2 regions of the Paenibacillus sp. FSL H7-0737 genome follow, and region 1 is predicted to be linked to the other one. Evidence: a T-box and tRNA genes for the amino acid it is inferred to sense, from the RefSeq annotation. Region 1 holds a T-box; the other holds one or more tRNA genes.
The links. The T-box of region 1 lies ahead of metG (methionine--tRNA ligase). A T-box ahead of a tRNA ligase gene usually reads a tRNA of that ligase, here a tRNA-Met.
Positions count from the first base shown of each region.

Region 1 (3,254 bases):
TTCGTTCAAACAACAATTGTAAATCAGTTACCTGTTGATAAGGGGGAACTGAGCAGGGCTTCCATTTCGGTAGTTCAAGCGATAAGAACCCCCGAATCTTCTCACAAGAAAAGGGTAGAAACGGATGCAGCAAATTCGCCAAATTAGCAATAATCTGCACACAAGTAAATATTGAATTATTACAAGCTTCCCGATCCTCTTTTACCTGAATCCAAGGCTTTTGCCAATCAAAATACTGATTTGCCTTACGTACATAAAAGAAAATATACTCGAGCGCATCCTTCAAATCTCCCGCTTCAATTAGGCGTCCTGACTCCAGATACAAGAGGTCAATGTTATCGCTCCACCCCTTATCTAACTTTCCACTTGGCACGATCCCTTCATAAAACTTATCTACAAAAGCCAATGAACGATTCACAAAGTTACCAAATGCTCCAAGCAGCTCACCATTATGACTATAAATAAACTCTCTCCAGGAAAAATCCGTATCCCGCTTCTCAGGCCCGTTGGCAATTAAGAAATAACGAATAGAGTCCGGATGATACCGCTCTAGAATATCAGGTACCCAGACTGCCCAATTACGGCTAGTGGAGAACTTCTGCCCTTCAAGGGTTAAATATTCGCTGGATATAATCCGATCCGGTAAATGTAGTTCTCTTGCTCCTAATAAGACGGCTGGCCATATCAGGGTGTGAAAAGGAATATTATCTTTACCATGGACATAATAAGCGGTGATGTCCTCTTGTTCCTCTGACCAAAAATCTTCCCAGCTCCGCCCAGACTGTGCAGCCCACTGCTTACTGGCTGATAAATAACCACTTACCGCCTCAATCCAGACATAAATCTTCTTGTCTTCAAATCCAGCTATAGGAACATCTACGCCCCAAGATAAGTCTCTGGTTACTGCCCGATCCTGAAGCTCCTCCTTCAAATATCGTTTGGTCAGTTTTACTGCATTTTCTCTCCAGTGTACTGCTTCGTCTACGTAATCCGTTAATTCAGATTGAAATTTAGATAAGCTAAGATAAAAATGTTCTGTCGGTCGTTCTGTCGGTGTATTCCCACATAATTTACAGACTCTGTCTAACAAATCGGCAGGATCTAGAATCGTAGAACAATAATCGCATTGATCTCCACGCGCCCGCTGTCCACAGACTGGACAAGTCCCTTCCACATATCTGTCTGGCAAAAATCGCTGATCCGCCTCACAGTAACATTGCGCTATGGTTTTTTTATATAAATGTCCATTCTTTAGTAACTCTATAAACAACTCCTGCACGACCTTATGATGCTGCTGTTGATCCGTACGAGTATAAAGATCATAACTAAATCCCAGCTGTTCAAAACACTTCAGAAACTCTTCGTGGTATCGACTTGCAAAAGCTTCGGGTGTGATCCCTTCATTAGCAGCCTGAACCGCTACAGGTGTGCCATGACAATCGCTGCCTGACACATATAAAACGTTATCCCCCTTGCTGCGAAAATAGCGTGCCAGCACATCTCCAGGCAACACACTTGATAATCTTCCAAGATGTAAAGATCCATTCGCATACGGCCAAGCACCGCCTATAAACACATTACTCATTAACCTTCTCCTCCTTTTTTTAGACAACAAAAAAACTCCCATCCACAAAGGACGAGAGTTCTACTCACGTGTTACCACCTAATTTTATAAATGCCTCATGACATTTACCTCTTCAGGTACGACGTTAATAAACGTTTATACCCTAGCACTGTAACGGATGCAGGTTCCGGCGCAGCCTACAACCCAAAAGGTTTCGATGCGCAGCTCTGAGACCATATTCCCAAGGTTTTTCTTTACTCCTTTTCAGCGACCGGAGCTCTCTGTAGAAAGAATTGCCGTGGTACTCTTTCTCTTCTTTGCCTTTGAATATTCAAGTTACTGGAAATAATACTTAATTTATCGAGTAAAGTCAATACATAAGCTCAAGCACCATGAATTCGTCATAGTTTTTATAAAAAAAGACCACCCAATCGTACAATTGGATGGTCCCTGTAGTTTAAATTATTTCATGATTTTGCAAATATCATTGGTGAATTGAACAGGATCACTAACTTGCAATCCTTCGATCAGCAGAGCTTGGTTGTACAGCAGGTTCGTGTATAAACCGAGCTTCTCTTTATCGTTCTCAGCTGCCGCTTTCAAAGACTGGAAGACTTCGTGATGGATGTTGATTTCGAGTACCTTATCCGCTTGAACCTCTTGCCCATTCGGCATCGATTTCAGGATTTTTTCCATCTCGATTGTCAATTCGCCTTCAGCTGAGAGGCATACCGGATGAGTCTTTAAACGTTTGGAAGCTTTAACATTCTTCACTTTGCCGGACAAGATGTCCTTCATCGCTTCAAAAAGCTCCTTGTTTTCGTTCTCTTCCGCTTCCGTTGGCTTGTCCGCTTCGTCTGCTTCGATACCCAGATCACCACTGGATACGGATTTAAATTCTTTTTCTTTATAAGACATGATCATCTTGATCGAAAATTCATCAATATCATCAGTGAAGTAAAGAATTTCATACCCTTTATCCGATACAAGCTCGGTCTGTGGGAGCTTTTCGATTCTGTCGATCGACTCTCCGGATGCATAGTAGATATACTTCTGATCTTCTGGCATTCTTGACACATATTCGTCCAGCGTTACCAGCTTCTTCTCCTTGGAGGAGTAGAACATCAGCAAATCTTGAAGTGTTTCTTTGTGCATTCCATAATCGTTGTACACACCAAACTTAAGCTGTCTGCCAAAAGCGTTATAGAACTGCTCATACTTCTCTCTTTCATCCTTCAGCAAGCTTTGCAGTTGACTCTTCACTTTATTCTTAATGTTCTTAGCGATCAGAGTCAGCTGACGGTCATGCTGGAGCATTTCTCTGGAGATGTTTAGCGAAAGATCCTCTGAATCTACCATACCTTTTACAAAGCTAAAATAGTCAGGCAGCAGATCCGCACATTTATTCATGATCAATACACCATTGGAATAGAGCTCAAGACCTTTTTCATATTCCTTTGTGTAGTAGTCAAACGGTGTATTTTCTGGGATGAACAGGATTGCATTGTACACTACAGCACCATCGGCACTGATATGAATATGTTTAAGCGGCTTATCGAAGCCGTAACGTTTCTCTGCATAGAAGTTATCGTAATCTTCTGTTGTCAACTCGTTTTTGTTCTTCCGCCAGATTGGCACCATACTGTTCACGGTTTGTTCTTGAACAACTTCCTCGAACTCGTTCTCTGTG
Region 1 is NZ_CP009279.1:4,092,068-4,095,321, forward strand. It holds gene metG (methionine--tRNA ligase) at 1-1,585, opposite strand, end outside; T-box leader at 1,630-1,891, opposite strand; gene htpG (molecular chaperone HtpG) at 2,027-3,254, opposite strand, start outside.

Region 2 (3,254 bases), 3.1 Mb from region 1:
GCATGCAGCTGCTGTTAGCTCAGATCGGCAGTACATGTCAGCTAGCTATTCCTTCAGGTGAGTTATCAGTAAAAATCGAAAGTATTAAGTTTGTGAATTGTGGTGAGGTGGCCGTTCTTATTTAAGCCCACTTGCACATATCACCAACATTAACAGCGTCCCTTTCCAATCTTATGGAAGAGGACGCTGTTCATCTATTCAGCCTGCTAAGCACTCTTCATACTTTTATTTGAGCCTCAAGCCTTCACCCAGTTTACTGACTGATTTTTCGATACGAGATGCTCTGGTTTCAGGTCTTTTCGCCGCTTCGATCCAAGATACATATTCCTTCTGATAAGAATAAGCCAGACCGTTATAATAAGCTTCTGCCTGCTCATGGCTACTCAACGCATCAAGGAAATCCTTAGGGGCTTCTACCTCCCGTAATTGATGATCTTGCTCCATCGTCACATGCACAATATCACCAGGTTGAGCTTTGGCTAGATCCCGTAGTTCTTTCTTTACCACCATAAAATGCTTTCCGTTTCCATGGGGCATAAGCGTTCCTCTATAGGGGATTCCATTTACACTTCCTTTTACCTGTATTCTGGACTTTGTTTCAAATATTTGTTCGGCATCAAAAGGGACGTTAAGATAAGTCCAGCTCCCACTTGCATCAGGTCGCACTAATTTAGCTTCAAATTCAAACATTGCTACCTCCTCAACTAAAAGCCCTAAGTTCTATTGTATCCATATGAATGTAACTACACAAAAAAAACACCTGCCTATAATAGACAGATGTTTCTTAATTATAAGCGGGTGATGGGAATCGAACCCACGCTATCAGCTTGGAAGGCTGAAGTTCTACCATTGAACTACACCCGCAAAGGTATAAAATCGGGATGACACGATTTGAACATGCGACCCCCTGGTCCCAAACCAGGTGCTCTACCAAGCTGAGCTACATCCCGTCAAAATATGTAATTACTTAGTAATAAAAATGGCGCGCCCTGAGAGATTCGAACTCCCGGCCTTTTGATTCGTAGTCAAACGCTCTATCCAGCTGAGCTAAGGGCGCAAAAATTATGGAGCGGAAGACGGGAATCGAACCCGCGACCCTCGCCTTGGCAAGGCGATGCTCTACCGCTGAGCCACTTCCGCAAAATATGGTGCGCGTGAAGGGACTTGAACCCCCACGTCGTGAAACGCCAGATCCTAAGTCTGGTGCGTCTGCCATTCCGCCACACGCGCACACTTTGAAAATAATGGTGAGCCATGAAGGACTCGAACCTTCGACACCCTGATTAAAAGTCAGGTGCTCTACCAACTGAGCTAATGGCTCTCATAAATGGCTGGGGATATAGGATTTGAACCTATGCATGACGGAGTCAAAGTCCGTTGCCTTACCGCTTGGCTAATCCCCAACAATAATTAACTAAATGGCGGAACCGACGAGATTCGAACTCGCGATCTCCTGCGTGACAGGCAGGCATGTTAGGCCAACTACACCACGGTTCCATAGACATAATGCATAAGAGTAAATTGGTTGCGGGGGCAGGATTTGAACCTGCGGCCTTCGGGTTATGAGCCCGACGAGCTACCGGGCTGCTCCACCCCGCGTCATTTAATAATTATATACTATTCATTTACACTACGCCAGCTAGTCCCAAAACATCATGCTTAAGGAAAATTTGGTTGCGGGGGCAGGATTTGAACCTGCGGCCTTCGGGTTATGAGCCCGACGAGCTACCGGGCTGCTCCACCCCGCGTCGTTCTTAAATGAATATGGTGGAGGCTGAGGGGATCGAACCCCCGACCCTCTGCTTGTAAGGCAGATGCTCTCCCAGCTGAGCTAAGCCTCCATGTTATGACCCGTATGGGATTCGAACCCATGTTACCTCCGTGAAAGGGAGGTGTCTTAACCCCTTGACCAACGGGCCATGCTAATAAACTTTATGGCGGAGAGAGAGGGATTCGAACCCTCGAGACGCTTGTGGCGCCTACACGATTTCCAATCGTGCTCCTTCGGCCAAACTCGGACACCTCTCCATAAATGGCTCCCCGAACAGGACTCGAACCTGTGACAACTCGATTAACAGTCGAGTGCTCTACCAACTGAGCTATCAGGGAATATGGTGGGCCTTAGTGGACTCGAACCACCGACCTCACCCTTATCAGGGGTGCGCTCTAACCAGCTGAGCTAAAGGCCCTTTTTAAGACACATCAATATTAAGGGCAAAAAAAATACCACGGGTAATGTGGTTGTCCGCTTGGCGACGTCCTACTCTCCCAGGACCCTTCGGTCCAAGTACCATCGGCGCTGGAGGGCTTAACGGTCGTGTTCGGGATGGGTACGTGTGGAACCCCTCCGCTATCGCCACCAAACGGGCATTTACATCGTAAATGCTCAGGCTTGAGTCGCCTGAAAACTGAATCCGAATTGAATTTGCGTCTTAAGTATAGGATAAGCCCTCGACCGATTAGTATTGGTCAGCTCCATGCATTACTGCACTTCCACCTCCAACCTATCTACCTCGTCGTCTTCAAGGGGTCTTACTAATTGGGAAATCTCATCTTGAGGGGGGCTTCACGCTTAGATGCTTTCAGCGCTTATCCCGTCCGTACGTAGCTACCCAGCCATGCTTCTGGCGAAACAACTGGTGCACCAGCGGTACGTCCATCCCGGTCCTCTCGTACTAAGGACAGCTCCTCTCAAATTTCCTGCGCCCACGACAGATAGGGACCGAACTGTCTCACGACGTTCTGAACCCAGCTCGCGTACCGCTTTAATGGGCGAACAGCCCAACCCTTGGGACCTACTTCAGCCCCAGGATGCGATGAGCCGACATCGAGGTGCCAAACCTCCCCGTCGATGTGGACTCTTGGGGGAGATAAGCCTGTTATCCCCAGGGTAGCTTTTATCCGTTGAGCGATGGCCCTTCCATGCGGTACCACCGGATCACTAAGTCCGACTTTCGTCCCTGCTCGACTTGTAGGTCTCGCAGTCAAGCTCCCTTATGCCTTTGCACTCTTCGAATGATTTCCAACCATTCTGAGGGAACCTTGGAACGCCTCCGTTACTCTTTAGGAGGCGACCGCCCCAGTCAAACTGCCCGCCTGACACGGTCCCCGTACCCGATTAGGGTACTAGGTTAGAACCTAGATACGATCAGGGTGGTATCCCAACGGCGCCTCCACCGAAGCTTGCGCTCCGATTTCTACGGCTCCCACCTATCCTGTACAGATCGTACCCAAATTCAATATCAAGCTGCAGT
Region 2 is NZ_CP009279.1:947,689-950,942, reverse strand. It holds gene H70737_RS04180 (GreA/GreB family elongation factor) at 1-125, shown strand, start outside; gene H70737_RS04175 (YdeI/OmpD-associated family protein) at 226-690, opposite strand; tRNA gene H70737_RS04170 (tRNA-Gly) at 794-864, opposite strand; tRNA gene H70737_RS04165 (tRNA-Pro) at 877-950, opposite strand; tRNA gene H70737_RS04160 (tRNA-Arg) at 981-1,057, opposite strand; tRNA gene H70737_RS04155 (tRNA-Gly) at 1,066-1,140, opposite strand; tRNA gene H70737_RS04150 (tRNA-Leu) at 1,147-1,230, opposite strand; tRNA gene H70737_RS04145 (tRNA-Lys) at 1,246-1,321, opposite strand; tRNA gene H70737_RS04140 (tRNA-Gln) at 1,329-1,403, opposite strand; tRNA gene H70737_RS04135 (tRNA-Asp) at 1,420-1,497, opposite strand; tRNA gene H70737_RS04130 (tRNA-Met) at 1,523-1,599, opposite strand; tRNA gene H70737_RS04125 (tRNA-Met) at 1,672-1,748, opposite strand; tRNA gene H70737_RS04120 (tRNA-Val) at 1,766-1,841, opposite strand; tRNA gene H70737_RS04115 (tRNA-Glu) at 1,848-1,919, opposite strand; tRNA gene H70737_RS04110 (tRNA-Ser) at 1,936-2,028, opposite strand; tRNA gene H70737_RS04105 (tRNA-Asn) at 2,034-2,109, opposite strand; tRNA gene H70737_RS04100 (tRNA-Ile) at 2,113-2,189, opposite strand; rRNA gene rrf (5S ribosomal RNA) at 2,248-2,364, opposite strand; rRNA gene H70737_RS04090 (23S ribosomal RNA) at 2,440-3,254, opposite strand, start outside.
Region 2: it encodes a tRNA-Met, which carries the amino acid that the T-box ahead of metG (methionine--tRNA ligase) is inferred to sense. The anticodon was not compared.